2 regions of the Microbispora sp. NPDC049633 genome follow, and region 1 is predicted to be linked to the other one. Evidence: riboswitches for the same ligand, from Rfam matches in the RefSeq annotation. Region 1 holds a riboswitch; the other holds the start of a gene.

Region 1 (6,576 bases):
GCGCCGGGCTGGCCCGGCCCAGCCTCTACCAGTACTTCCGGTCCGCCGAGGACCTGCTCAACGCGCTGGTGGAGGACGTCTTCCCCCGCTGGTCGGCGAGGGTCGCCGCGGCGATGGACGCCGCCGCGACCCCCGCCGACCGCGTACTCGCCTACGTGCTGACGAACTTCGAGCTCATAGCCGAGGGTGAGCACGCGCTGGCCACCGTCCTCGCGGAGGTCGCGCCGGGCGACACGGTCGCCGAGCAGAGCCGGGCCATGCACCAGCAGCTCCTGGAGCCGCTCGTGGAGGCGCTGCGCGGCCTCGGCGTCGCCGCGGTGCCCGAGACCGCGGAGATGATCAACGCCATCGTGTTCGCCGGGTCCCGGTTGATCGAGTCCGGCACCGACCTGGAGACCGCCTGGGAGTCCGCACGGGCCCTGCTGGAGCCGTTCGTGCGCACCGCGGACAAGGCCGCCCACCCGTCCTGAACCGCCGGATCACGCCACCGGAGCGCTGTCGCTGCCGGGGACGCGGGCCGAACCCGCGGATCGGCAGGTGAGGCTCGATGAACTCAACGGCGAGAGCGCAGGCGGCGGGCCGGGACGGACAGCGCCACGGTCGCCAGCGCGGCCACCAGGAACGCGGCGAGCGCGGCGTTCATCCAGGGCTGGTGGACGAACCCGAGGGCCAGGCGGACGTCGGTCCAGAACCCGTCCCACCACCCGACCGTCGGGGTGGACGTGACGATCCAGTACGCCACGAACCCGAGGATCCACGGCACGACCATGAGCCACCGGGAGGGGGCGTCCTCGGCGGTGTTCCACCGGGCCGTCCCGCCGAGCAGGAAGTAGTCGACCACGAGGACGGCGAACATCGGCACGAAGACCGCCCCGATCACGCTCAGGAACGCGCCGTAGGAGTTCACGTCGGCGAACAGCGCGATAAGAGTCGTGAGCACGCCGATCACGATCGAGATCGCCCGGCGGTCCCAGCGCGGCGCGAGGTTCTGGATCGAGACGGTCGTCGAGTAGACGTTCGCAAACGACTGGTCGGCCTCGCGCAGCACCAGGATGCCGAAGAACAGGATCCCGAGCGGGGCGGCCACGAACGGCTCCCACACCTTGTCCGGGTCGTTGCCCACCAGGGCGAGCGCGGCGATGCCGAGCGCCAGGCACGCCACCTGGGCGATGGTGTAACCCGCCACCACGCCGGTGAACGCCGCGCCGCTCGACCGCGAGTGCCTGGCGTAGTCGGCGGCCATCGGCACCCACGACACCGACAGCGCGATGACGTAGTCGACGGCGGGGGCGAAGGCGTCCCAGGAGCCGCCCCCCACGGACGGCCCCTGGGCGAACAGGGCGACCGAGAGCCATATCATCGCGACCACCACGCCCGCCGTGACGTAGCGGCGCAGCAGCCGCAGCGCGCCGAGCGGCCGGATCGTCAGCGCGATCGTCAGCGCACCGGCCGCGACCGCCCACACCGCGTACGGCACCGCCGTGCCGAACAGGGCCTGCGCGCCGTTGGCGATGACCCACAGCTCGAAGGCGCCCCAGCCGAGCATCTGCACGATGTTCAGCACGGTCGGGATGTACGAGAGCCGGGCCCCGAACAGGCCGCGCAGCAGCACCATCGCCGGCCGGCCGGTCCGCGCGCCGGGGATCGCGGCCAGGCCGACCATGGCCGTGCCCAGCAGGCTGCCGACGACGGCGGCGAGCACCGCGGCGGTGAACGTCAGCGGCTTGCCGCCCAGGGGGTCGAGCAGGAACAGGGCCCCCGAGAAGCCGAGGAGACTGACGCCGAGGTTGGCCCAGAACGCGCCCTGGTCGAGCAGCCCCAGAGTTCTGGGGGCCTCCTCGTCCAGGGTGAGGGGAACCTCCGCGTGCGCGTCGTCGACGACGGCAGAAGCCATCACACACTCCCTACGCCGGCATTATCCGGACAGGTTCATGCGGTCGGCGGCACGACTTCGATCCGCCCTCTCAGCCCGGTCACGCCCGAGCTCCCGCGGGTATTGATGATGTCTTCGGGATTATGACACTTCTTTGACCGTTTTCCTACGCGGGGTAGGGCTTCTCACGCGACGTAGGGCGCCCCGCCGGTCTCGCTGACCATCGGACGTCCGACGGCCGCCCACAGCTGCATGCCGCCGTCCACGTTGACTGCGTCCCTGCCGATGTGGTTGAGCCACATCGCGGCGTGCGCCGACCGTCCGCCGACGCGGCAGACCACGTACACCGGCCGGTCGTGCGGCACCTCCTCCACCCGCGCCTGCAGCTCGGCGAGCGGGATGTGGACGGCGCCGGGCGCGTGGCCCGCCACCCACTCGTCGTTCTCACGGACGTCGAGCAGGTACGCGTCGTCGGGCAGGGCGTCAGGGGTGATTTCCGGCAATGTCATGCGCCCATTGTGGCCGCACGCCGCCGATGCCCGGGCCCATGCCGGAAGCTGTGACCCACGGTGATGCGCGGACGCTACTTGAGGAGGCGGGACAGCCGGCGGTCGGCCAGCGGCTTGCCGCCGGTCTGGCAGGTCGGGCAGTACTGCAGCGACGAGTCGGCGAACGACACCTCCCTGATCGTGTCGCCGCACACCTCGCACGCCTCGCCCGTACGGCCGTGCACGCGCAGGCCCGACTTCTTCTCCGACTTGAGGTCCTTGGCGGCCAGCCCCCTGGCCCGGCCGACCGCGTCCCGCAGCGTGCTCACGATCGCGTCGTGCAGGTCGGCGACCTGGCCGTCCGTCAGCGTTCCGGCGATCTTGAAGGGGGACATCTTCGCGACGTGCAGCACCTCGTCGGAGTAGGCGTTGCCGATGCCGGCGATCACCTTCTGGTCCCGCAGCAGGCCCTTGATCTGCGCCCGGCTGCCGCCCACGATCGTCTTCAGCACGCCCGGCGTGAAGTCCTCCGCCAGCGGGTCGGGCCCGAGGCCGGCGACGCCGGGCACGTCCCCGGGATCGCGCACCACGTACACCGCCAGGCGCTTCTGCGTGCCGGCCTCGGTGAGCTCGAATCCGGGGGCGCGGCCGTCCTCGCCGGGCGACAGCCGTACGCGGACCGCGAGCGGGCCCTTGCCCGGCCGCACCGGCCGCGCGCCCGTGAGGTCGTCGCGCCAGCGCAGCCAGCCGCCGCGCGCCAGGTGGGTGACGAAGTGCAGGCCGTCACAGTCGACGTCGAGGAACTTGCCGTGCCGCGCCACGCCGGTGACGAGCAGCCCGGCGAGCGCGGTGACGGGCGGGTCGACGGTCTTCAGAGCCTGGAAGGCGGTCACGTCGACCCCGATGACGGCATGGCCGACGGCGTGCTCGCGGAGGAACTCGGCGAGCGCCTCGACCTCGGGCAGCTCCGGCATGCCCTCACACTAACCCGGCCGGTTAAGGGACGTCCCAGAACGCGAGCTCGTGCTCCATGCCCCGGACGAACAGCTCCCGGGCGCGCGCCGGGTCGGGAGCCGCCTCGTCGATCATGACGGCGATGCGCTCGGCGAGGGCGGCGAAGCCGGGATCGGCGTAGGTGTCCACCCACGCCTTGTACCGGGGCTCGGCGGGCGGGTCGGCGGCCAGGATCCGGCCGAGCGTCGAGTAGCCCCACATGCAGGGGTACAGCGCGGCCAGGCCCTCCCCGTAGTCGGCGGCCGCCTCCAGCAGGAACGAGGTGTACGCCGCGCAGGCCGGGCCCTTCACCGCGCCGTCGAGGTCGGCGCCGAACTCGGCCGACAGCGACCGGTGCAGGTCCAGCTCGTCGTGCCAGGTGGCGTACGCGAGGTCGACGAGGTCACCGAGGTGGGCGTCCGGAGCCTGCCAGGCCAGCCGGCTGAACACCCGGACGTAGTCGAGCAGGTACAGGTAGTCCTGCTCCAGCCACGACCGGAAGACCGGCTCGGGCAGGTCACCCGCCGCGATTCCGCGTACGGTCGGGTGCGCGAGCTGGGCGTCGAGCATCGGCCGCCCGATGGCGTGCAGCTCATCAGATATTCCCATAAAGGCACATTCTGGCCTGGATTGGCGCGTTACGCTCGATCACGTGACACTGACGATCGCCGAGGAAGTGCTGCTGCTGGCCTACCGGGAGGACACCGGCAAGCCGATCATCGGGTCGATTGAGCTCGACTGCGCCCTGGCGGGCGCCCTGCTCGCGGAGCTCGCCGTACGCGGACGTGTCGGCTTCGACGGCAAGAAGCTGCAGGTCGAGAACGGCGCCCCGCTGGGTGACGAGGAGCTGGACGCGACGCTGTCCCGGATCATCGGCGAGGCCAGGCGGCGCGACGCCAGCTGGTGGGTGGGCAGGCTACGCATGGGCAGGCTGCGCAAGCGGCTGCTCACCCGCCTGGCCGCCCGGGGCGTGCTGAGCGAGCAGGAGGGCAAGATCCTGGGGATCTTCCCCACCACGCGCTATCCGGAGCTCGACCCGCGCCACGAGCAGGGCGTGCGGGAACGCGTCCAGAACGTGCTGACCGGGGCCGAGCCCGACGAGCGGACGGCGGTGCTGTTCGCGGTCATACACGCGGCCAAACTCGACCGTAAGGCGTTCCCCGGGGCGCCGAAGGACCGGGTCAAGGAGATCGCCCAGGGCCAGTGGACGGGCGAGGCGGTCCGCAAGACGATCGCGTCCGTGCACGCCGCCGTCGTCGCGGCCACGACCGCCGCGGCGGTCGCCGCCTCCGCCGGAGGCTGACTCCCGCCGCTCGTGCCGCGCACGCCGCACGCGCGGATGAGCGGCCGGGCGCGTCGGCACCGGCCGCCGCGGTTACTTGGTGATCACGTCCTTGGGCACCTGCTTGTCGGCGGCGAGCGCCTCGAACAGGCGCAGCGCCTTCTGCGTGTCCCACTTGACCACCGCCTGGCCGCCGATCGTCGGCAGCGAGCCGACCGGCACGGCGGTCGCGACGGGTCCCTCGCGCATGGCCAGGCCGACCGACAGCAGGTCGAACAGGCCGGTGCCGGGGTCGACGGCGACCGAGTCGGCCGCGTTCAGCGCCAGCGGGACCGAGGTGAACGGGTTGATCAGCGTGCCCGGGCTCGCGGCCTTCTGCACGACGGCCGAGAAGAACTGACGCTGCCGCTGGGTGCGCTCGAAGTCCGGGATGGCGCCGGTGGCCCGGGTGCGGACATAGCCGAGCGCGGTGCCGCCGTCCATGTCCTGGCAGCCCTTCTTCAGGTCGATCCCGGCCTTCGGGTCCTTGATGTCCTGCTTCACGCAGATGTTGACCCCGCCGACCGCGTCCACGATGCCGACGAACCCGCCGAAGCCGATCTCCATGTAGTGGTCGATCCGGATACCGGTCACCCGCTCGACGGTCTTGGCCAGGAGCTTCGGGCCGCCGAAGGCGTACGCCGCGTTCAGCTTGCCGCTGCCGTGCCCCTCGATCGGGACGTACGAGTCGCGGGGCAGGCTGACCAGGGTCGGCCGGCCGCTCTCGGGGATGTGCAGCAGCATCATCGTGTCGGTGCGCTTGCCGACGGCCTTGCCGGTGGCGAGCTTCCTGCGCTGCGCCGCGGTCAGCCCCGCCCGGCTGTCGGACCCGACCAGCAGCCAGTCCTCGCCCGGCGTCTCGGCGGGCCGTCCGCTGTAGTCGGTCAGCGACTCGACCGGCTTCAACCGGGACCCGATCCAGAAATATCCGGCGACGGCGGCGACGAGCAGGAGCACGACCAGCACCACGACGACCCGCAGAATGGTCCTGCCGGTCCGCCTCGGTCCGCGGCCACCGCCGCGCACGGCCCCGTCACGGCCCCTCGGCCCGCCGCCGCCACCGTGCGGGGCGCCGTCCCGGTCTCCGGGCTCGTGCCCGCTCCCGCCGAGCGGGCGGATCGGAGTCTCGCCGGAGCGCGGCTTGCCGTACACCTTGGAGCGGACGCGGGGGACCGTGTCCTCCCTGCCGGAACCCACCCGAGCGGCCGGAGCCTCCGCGCGAGGCTGTGCCACCGGGGGCTGTGCCTCCGAAGGCCGGGCCGTACGGCGGTACGCGCGGGTCGCCTCGTCCTCGTCGGCCACCTGAACCCCCAGCCCCTCAGCGTCCTTGCGCCTGCTTTGACCGCAGCGGCCGAAGTCTTTGCCGATGCGCCCCCTTCTTCACGGTACCCAGACGCCCTCTAAGCAGTCAGTAAAGGCTGCCGGGAAACACAGGAGAGATTCCAGCCGTTACGGTGGTATACCACCACGCGAAAGGATCGTCGTGTCCGTTTCGGACCCCTGGAGTACCTGCCCGTGCGCACGCACGGGATCTCATGATCGCACGGCGGGTGCCCGATGAGCGCCGCCATCGGCCTCCTGGCCGTGTTGCTCCTGACCCTGGCCACCGGGTTCTTCGTGGCTCAGGAGTTCGCCTTCGTCGCCGCCGACCGCGGCACCCTCCGCGAGCAGGCCGCGGCCGGTGACAGCGCCGCGCGCCGGGCCCTCGACATCACCGGACGCCTGTCGTTCATGCTCTCCGGCGCGCAGCTCGGGATCACCGTCACCACCCTGCTGGTGGGTTTCGTCGCCGAACCCGCGATCTCCAGTGTGCTGCGCGGCCCTCTCGAGGCCGCCGGGCTGCCCGGTGCGGCCGTCCCCGGTGTCGCCGTGGCCCTCGGTGTCGCGATCGCCACGATCGT
Region 2 (8,066 bases), on a different contig from region 1:
ACCGCCGTCAGCGTGGTCCCGCCGTAACGGCCGTCGGCCGAGCCGGGCATGTACCCGAGCTCCCTGAGCCGGGACTGCAGCGCCTTCACGGCCGAGCCCTTGGCACCGAGCCTGAGCGTCTTGCCCGGCGCGGCGAACGGCGGGTAGGCGGCACGCCCGGGCACGGCGGCCCGCGCCGGAAGCGCCGGGAACGCCGGAAGCGCTGACGGCACGGTGCTCGCTGACGGCACGGTGCCCGCCGACAGCACGGTGCCCGCCGACAGCACGGTGCCCGCCGACAGCACGGTGCCCGTGGTCACCGCTCCCGCGGGCGCGGTGGTGCGCGCCTGCGCCGTGCCGGTGACGCCGGCCGCCGCGAACGCCACGGCTCCCACCGTGACGAGCGTGGCCGCGGCCAGTCGCCGTCGACCCCTCATCATGACCAACCCCTCATAAGCCCGATTCTCGATCAAAGGACCCACCATACGGTCCGATTGTGAGCCGCGTGATCACACGTGGCCATAATCGGTGACGTATGTCCTGGCAATCCGTTTAGAGTGACCGCGTGGCAGAAAAGTTGCATCCGAATGTCGTCCGGGTCCAAGAGGCCCTGCGGGCTCACGAGGTGACGGGCGAGGTCGTCGTGCTGGACGAGGCCGCCCCGACGGCCGCCACTGCGGCGGCCCAGCTCGGTTGCGAGGTGGGCGCGATCGCCAACAGCCTGATCTTCGACGCGGACGGCGCGCCGCTGCTGGTGCTGACCAGCGGTGCCCATCGCGTGAACACCGATCTGATCGCGCGGCTCGTCGGCGCGGCGAAGGTACGGCGGGCCACGCCGGAGTTCGTCCGCGAGCACACCGGGCAGCCCATCGGCGGCGTCGCCCCGGTGGGGCACCCCGCGCCCGTACGGACGCTGGTGGACACCTGGCTGGGCAAGCACGACGTGGTGTGGGCCGCCGCCGGGCACCCCCACTCGGTCTTCCCCACGTCCTACGAGGAGTTGCTGCGCATCACCGGGGGCACGGCCGCCGAGGTGGAGTGACGCCTGGCGGACCGGCCCTGCGACGTTTTGCTAATGTGCGACGGGTGATCCAACTGCGACGGGTGGGGCCCGACCGGTTCAGGGCGGCGCTGGGCACCGTGCTGGAGATCTACACGGTCGCCATGCGCCCGCCGTCGGACCAGCTCGCGGGGCGCATGGCGATCATGCGTAACCACTCCACCTATCCCGACTTCGACTGCGTGCTCGCCGAGGACGCGCAGGCGCCCGACGGAGTCGCCGGCTTCGCGTACGGCTTCCACGGCGGCCGCGGGCAGTGGTGGCACGACGTCGTGCGCGGGGCGCTGCAGGACCGGGCCGGGCCGGTGGTGGCGGAGGACTGGTTCGGCGACGCCCTGGAGATCGCCGAGATCCACGTGCGCCCCGAGTACCAGGGCCGGGGCCTCGGCCGACGCCTGATCCACACGCTGTGCGAGGGCCGCCCCGAGCGCACGGCCGTGCTCTCGACGCACGACGCCCCCACGGTGGCCCGGCATCTCTACCGGGACGTGGGGTTCGCCGACCTGATGACCAGGTTCGTCTTCCCCGGCGGGTACGAGGAGTACGTCATCGCCGGGGTGCGGCTGCCGCTGCCCGAGCGCGCGGTTCGCGAGAGCTGAGCGGGCCGGCTCAGCCGGCGACGGCGGCGGGCACGCTGTGCAGCGCCTGGAACACCTCGCGGGTCGCGCTCGACCGGTTGAAGGTGATGAAGTGGATGCCGGGCGCGCCCTCGTCGAGCAGCTTCTGGCACACCTCGATGGCGTGCTCGATCCCGAGGCGCCGGACCGCGGCCGGGTCGTCGGCGACGGCCTCGAACCGCTCGGCCACCTCCGGCGGGAACGGCGCGCCGGACAGCTGCTCCGATCGGGCGATCGTGCTCATCTGCGTGACGGGCATGATGCCGGGGATGATCGGGGTGTCGCACCCGTGGGCCGCCACGCGGTCGCGCAGCCGCAGGTAGTCCTCCGCCCGGAAGAACATCTGGGTGATCGCGTAGTCGGCGCCGGCCCGGCACTTCTGCACGAAATACTTGGTGTCCGACTCGATGCTCGCCGACCTGGGGTGCTTGTAGGGGAAGGCGGCCACCCCCACGCAGAAGTCGCCCGACTGGCGGATCAGCCGCACCAGCTCCTCGGCGTACAGCACGCCCTCCGGGTGCTTGACCCACTCGTCCAGGGGGTTGCCCCCGCGCGGGTCGCCGCGTACGGCGAGGATGTTGCGCACGCCCGCGTCGGCGAACCGGCCGACGAGGTGGCGCAGCTCGCGGATCGAGTGGTCGACCGCGGTGAAGTGGGCGACGGGGGTCAGCGTCGTCTCGTGCGCCAGCCGCTCGACGATGTCGACCGTGCGGTCGCGGGTCGAGCCGCCGGCGCCGTAGGTCACGGAGACGAACGTCGGCCGCAGCGCCTCGAGCTCGCGGATGGCCCGCCACAGCTGGCGCTCCCCCTCGTCGGTCTTCGGCGGGAAGAACTCGAACGAAAACGAGCGCTCGCCCGCGGCCAGCAGTTCGCGGACCGTCGGGACGCGATCAGGAAGCCGCGAGGGCAGACCGAGAGCCATACAGGAGAGGTTACAGCGCGACCGTTTTCCGGATAGTCGCAGTCTTGCTATGTGGACGTTTTCCCTTACTGGGGGAGTTAACCCACTTGAAGGGGGATCTGGTGATGTGTGTCCGGATCAACCCCGGTTAGTCTCAGAGCATGACCGCTTCCGCCGTCTCGCTCGATTCCATCCGTACGGAGGTGGACCGCGCACTCCGGGAGTTCCTCGACCGGCAGCGACCACACTTCGGTGACCCTCATCTGGCCGCCCTGCTGACCGCCGCGGAGGACTTCCTGGCCGGCGGCAAACGGTTGCGCCCCGCCTTCTGCCACTGGGGGTGGCGGGCCGCGGGCGGCGGCGACGACCCGGGGCTGCACTCCGCGGCCGCCTCGCTGGAGCTGCTGCAGGCGAGCGCGCTCGTCCACGACGACGTGATGGACGCGAGCGACGTGCGCCGGGGCATGCCGTCCGCGCACCGCCGGTTCGAACGGATGCACACCGAGGCGGGCTGGCACGGCTCCGCGCGGCAGTTCGGCGAGGGCTCCGCCGTGCTGCTGGGGAATCTCCTGCTGGTGTGGTCCGGGGAGATGTGGCGCACCTGCGGCCTGGCTCCCGAGGCGCTCGCCGCCGCCCAGCCGGTGCACGATCACATGCTCACCGAGCTGATGTGCGGGCAGTATCTCGACCTGCTCGAACAGGCGCAGGGCGAAAGCACCTACGAGAGCGCGCTGCGGGTGGCCCTCTACAAGAGCGGCAAGTACTCGGTCGAGCAGCCGCTCCGGCTCGGCCTCGTCCTCGCCGCCCGGGCCCGGCACGCGTGGATCGACCGGCTCTGCGTGCAGTACGGCCAGCAGGTGGGCATCGCCTTCCAGCTGCGCGACGACATCCTCGGCGTGTTCGGCGACCCGGCGGAGACCGGCAAGCCCGCCGGAGACGACCTTCGCGAGGGCAAGCGGACCGTCCTGATCGCGCGCGCGCTCGCCTCGGCCGGCCCCGCGCAGGCGACGGTCGTACGGTCTCTGCTCGGCGACCCCGGGCTGGACGCCGAGGGCGTCGGGCGGCTGCGCGCGGTGATCGAGGAGACCGGCGCGCTGGCCGCGTGCGAGGGCATGATCAAGCGCTATCTCGACGACGCGCTGCACGCCCTCGACCACGCGCCGATCGAGGAGGAGGCCCGGACGGCGCTGGCCGCCCTCGCCGTCGCCGCCACGTCCCGCCGCACCTGACCGCCGCGCCTGAGGGGGACGCGCGGCCGGACCGGTGGCGGCCCCGGACCGCCACCTCCCGCCGCACCTGGCGGAACGCGGCGCTCGGACGGCTCAGCGGCGGCTCAGGGGCGGCTCAGGGGCGGCTCAGAGCGGGACGGCGGTCAGCCGGGCCTTGAGCGCGGCGGCGGCGGCGCCGGGATCGTCGGCCTCGGTGACGGCCCGGACGACCACGGCCCGGCGCACGCCGTGCGCCATCACCTCGTCGAGGTTGCCCAGGTCGATGCCGCCGATGCCGAACCACGGCCGGTCGGCGCCCAGGCGCGCGGCGTGTTCCAGCAGCGCCGGGCCGGGCGCCGGGCGGCCGGGTTTGGTGGGCGTGGGCCAGATCGGCCCGCAGCAGAAGTAGTCCACCCCGGGCTCCACGGCGGCGGCCGACGCCTCCGCCGCCGAGTGCGTGGACCTGCCGATGAGCACGCCGGAGCCGAGGATCTCCCGGGCCACCGGGACCGGGAGGTCGTCCTGCCCGAGGTGCAGGATGTCGGGCCGGGCGGCGAAGGCGACGTCCGCCCGGTCGTTGACCGCCAGCAGCGCGCCGTGCCTGTCGCACGCCGCGCGGAAGACCTCGAGCAGGTCCAGCTCCTCGCGCGCCTCCAGGCCCTTCTCCCTGAGCTGGACGATGTCCACTCCGGCGGACAGGACCGCGTCGAGGAATTTCTCCAGGTCGCCGCGGTCCCTCCTGCCGTCCGTGCAGAGGTAGAGCCTGGCCTGCGCGAGCCGCTGTCGCCGGGTGTCAATCACCCGACCACAATGCCATGCGGCCGTACGGTCAGAAACCCAGGGCCTGGGCCCTGCGCTTGACCTCGGTGTGCCGGCCCTTCACGATCGCGTCGATCGGGGACCCCGGCAGCGAGTCGTCCGGGGTGAACAACCACCGGATCGACTCCACCTCGTCGTAGCCCGCGTCGGCCAGGAGCGTCAGCGTGCCGGGCAGGCCCTTGAGCACGTCGCCGCCGGCGATGAACACCGCGGGGATCTGCGGCTCACCTCCGCCCCTGCGGACGCCGGCGAGCTTCTTGTCCTTGAGGAGTTGCTTGGCGCGGCCCATGCTGAGCCCTAGCCTCTTGGCGGCCTCCGAGAGGGGGAGCCACTCCCCGACGAGCTGGTCGGTCTCTCGGTCGATCTGCGCAACAGTAAGCGTCACGGATCCACCATTACCACAGGCGGGCCGCCGGGAAACACCTCGATTACGTCATAATGCAGTCGCGGAGCGGGACGGCCGGATCGGCCACCCGCCTCGGGTCGAGCCGCTGGCCGCCCTCGACGATCCTGCGGCCCTGCACCACGTCGCGCGGCCGGTCCACGGTGAGCACCGCGGCGAGCCGGTCCTCGGCCGTCAGCCAGCACACCGCCCACTTCGCGTCCCTGTGGGGGTCGCCGCGCAGCAGCACACGGTCGCCCGCCTCCCGGTGCCCGGCGAACTGCACCATGTGGCCGAACTGCTCCGACCAGAAGTACGGCACGGGGTCGTAGACCGCGTCCTCGCCCAGGAGGGTGGCGACGGCCGTGTCGGGGGCCTGGAGCGCGGTGTCCCAGTGCTCGACCCGCAGGCGGGTGGCGAACCTGCGCGACCACCAGTTGGCGCAGTCGCCCACCGCGACCACGTTGGGCAGCGACGTGCGCAGGTGCTCGTCGACCACCACCCCGTCGTCGAGCCGGACGGCCGAGCCCTTCAGCCAGTCGACGGCGGGGCGCACCCCGACGCCGGTGACGACCACGTCCGCCGGCACCCGGGCGCCGGACATGAGCGTGAGGCCGTCGGCGTCCACGGTGCCGACCATCGCGCCGAGACGCAGCTCGACGCCCGCCCGCGCGTACCAGCCGATGGTGTGGCTGCCCACGGCGGGGCCGAGCGCCACGGCGAGCGGGCTCTCCCCCGCCTCCACGACGGTCACCGCGCACCCGGCCCTGGCCGCGGCGGTGGCGACCTCCGCGCCGATCCAGCCGGCCCCGATCACCGCCACGCGGGCGCCGGGGACCAGCCGCTCGCGCAGCGCCAGCGCGTCCTCGATGGTGCGCAGCACGTGCTGGCGGCCCTCGCCGCGCAGGCGGATCGGGGCGGCGCCGGTGGCGATGACCAGGCCGTCGTACTCCAGCTCGCCCTCGGTCGTCTCCAGCACGCCGTCACGCAGGCCCTTGGCCGCCGTGCCGAGGCACAGCCGTACGTTGAGGGCGTCGAGGTCGGAGTCGACCACCGTGGAATCGGTGCCTCCGAGCAGCACCGCCTTCGACAGCGGCGGCCGGTCATAGGGGCGATGGTGTTCCTCGCCGATGAGCGTGATGCGCCCGGTGAATCCACGGGCCCTCAACGCCTCGATGCTTCGCACGCCGGCCAGGCCGGCACCCACCACCACGACGTGATCCACAGCTTGACCATAGATTGTCAGCGGGGGCCCTGGCCAACGGGCCCCTCATAACGAGTTGGGCAAGTAGCGCGCACTTCGACGGGGGCCCACGTTGTGAAGGAGTTCCCTGTTCGAACGGCGCCGGCCGTGTGACGGCGCGCGGCCTCCGGCGATCGGCCATGACAGGCGGCGTACTACGCTGGTGCACGTAAGACGCGCGGGAGCCCGGCGGACCGGGCTGAGAGGAGAGCGTGAGGCTCTCGACCGCCCCGACCTGATCCGGGTAATGCCGGCGAAGGGAGCGCGCTGTGCCCCCCACATACGACGTCGTGATCGCCGGCGGCGGCGTGGCGGGCCTGGCCGCGGCGTGGCGCGCGGTCCGCCGGGGCCTGTCGGTGGCGGTGGCCGACCCCGTGCCCGGAGGCGGCGCCACCCACGCGTCGGCCGGGATGCTCGCGCCGGTCAGCGAGGTGACCTACACGGAGGAGCCGCTGCTGCGGCTCGGCCTCGCGTCGCTGGCGGCCTGGCCGGGGTTCCGGGCCGAACTCGAGGACGAGAGCGGCGTCGAGCTGGACTACCGGACCGATGGCACGCTCGAGGTCGCCCGCGGCGCGGACGACATGGCCTATCTGGACGACCTCGCGACCTTCGAGCGGACGCTCGGCCTGCGGGTCGAGCGGCTCACCGGGCGCGAGTGCCGCTCCTACGAGCCGATGCTCGCCCCCTCCGTACGCGGCGGGCTGCTGGCCCGCGACGACGCCTGGGTCAACCCGCGCAGGGTCGTGCGGGCCCTGCTCACCGCGTTCGAGAAGGCGGGCGGCACGCTGGTCGCCGAGCGGGTCTCCGGGATCGACGCCTCCGGGACGGGCGGCCCGTCCGTACGGCTGGCGTCCGGCGAGGCCGTCGCGGCGGGCCAGGTCGTCGTGGCGGCCGGATCGTGGTCGGCGTCCTTGCTGCCCGGCCTGCCGGTGCGCCCGGTCAAGGGCGAGATCCTCCGGCTGCGGGGGCCACAGGGGTTCCTCACGCGGTGCGTGCGAGGGCTGGTGCACGGCTCCCCCGCCTATCTGGTGCCCCGGGGCGACGGAGAGATCACGCTGGGCGCCACGGTGCAGGAACTGGGGTACGACGCGCGGGTCACCGCCGGCGGCGTGTACGAGCTGCTGCGGGACGCCCGTGAGCTGGTGCCCGGCATCACCGAGCTCGAACTGACCGAGACCACGGTCGGCTTCCGCCCGGGCACGCCCGACAACCTGCCGCTCATCGGCCCCGCCGGACCGCCCGGCGTGTTCGCGGCGACCGGGCACGGCCGCAACGGCGTGCTGCTGTCCCCGATCACCGCCGACGCCGTCGCGGCGCTCCTCACCGGCGACGAGCCACCCCCGGTCACCGGGGCCTGCCATCCAGGGAGATTCAGCAAGTGAAAGTCACGATCAACGGAGGCGCGGCCGAGTTGCCCGCCGGCGCCACGGTCGGCGACGCCGTACGCGCCCTCACGTCCCTGACGTCCGGGGTCGCGGTGGCCCTGAACGGCGAGGTGGTGAGCCGGAGCGCCTGGGACTCCACTCCGGTTGCCGACGGCGACGGCGTCGAGGTGCTGACGGCGGTGCAGGGAGGATGAGCATGACCGACGACGTCTTCGTGCTGGGCGGGGAGAAGTTCACCTCGCGCCTCATCATGGGCACCGGCGGCGCGCCGTCGCTGGAGGTGCTCGACCAGGCGCTGGAGGCGTCCGGCACCGAGCTGACGACCGTCGCGATGCGCAGGCTCGACCCGGCGTCGCGCGGTTCGGTGCTGGACGTGCTGCGCGCCCGCGGCGTCAAGGTGCTGCCGAACACCGCGGGGTGCTTCACGGCCGGGGAGGCCGTGCTGACCGCCCGCCTGGCGCGTGAGGCCCTG

Evidence for each region. A riboswitch is a leader RNA that binds a small molecule or an ion and turns the genes downstream of it on or off. The one in region 1 is predicted to bind thiamine pyrophosphate.
Region 2: another riboswitch for thiamine pyrophosphate. It lies ahead of thiO (glycine oxidase ThiO); the one in region 1 lies ahead of AB0J39_RS36725 (cytosine permease).

What each region holds. Positions count from the first base shown of each region.
Region 1 is NZ_JBFAOO010000282.1:347-6,922, forward strand. It holds gene AB0J39_RS36720 (helix-turn-helix domain-containing protein) at 1-470, shown strand, start outside; gene AB0J39_RS36725 (cytosine permease) at 554-1,894, opposite strand; TPP riboswitch at 1,885-2,001, opposite strand; gene AB0J39_RS36730 (rhodanese-like domain-containing protein) at 2,059-2,382, opposite strand; gene AB0J39_RS36735 (DNA-formamidopyrimidine glycosylase family protein) at 2,457-3,335, opposite strand; gene AB0J39_RS36740 (TenA family protein) at 3,358-3,963, opposite strand; gene AB0J39_RS36745 (GPP34 family phosphoprotein) at 4,007-4,657, shown strand; gene AB0J39_RS36750 (LCP family protein) at 4,730-5,977, opposite strand; partial or broken gene AB0J39_RS36755 (CNNM domain-containing protein) at 6,233-6,576, shown strand, end outside.
Region 2 is NZ_JBFAOO010000063.1:29,154-37,219, forward strand. It holds gene AB0J39_RS18440 (L,D-transpeptidase family protein) at 1-419, opposite strand, end outside; gene AB0J39_RS18445 (YbaK/EbsC family protein) at 545-1,021, shown strand; gene AB0J39_RS18450 (GNAT family N-acetyltransferase) at 1,066-1,638, shown strand; gene metF (methylenetetrahydrofolate reductase [NAD(P)H]) at 1,649-2,578, opposite strand; gene AB0J39_RS18460 (polyprenyl synthetase family protein) at 2,719-3,786, shown strand; gene thiE (thiamine phosphate synthase) at 3,913-4,566, opposite strand; gene AB0J39_RS18470 (Rv2175c family DNA-binding protein) at 4,595-4,969, opposite strand; gene AB0J39_RS18475 (FAD-dependent oxidoreductase) at 5,013-6,191, opposite strand; TPP riboswitch at 6,378-6,488, shown strand; gene thiO (glycine oxidase ThiO) at 6,479-7,591, shown strand; gene thiS (sulfur carrier protein ThiS) at 7,588-7,788, shown strand; partial or broken gene AB0J39_RS18490 (thiazole synthase) at 7,785-8,066, shown strand, end outside.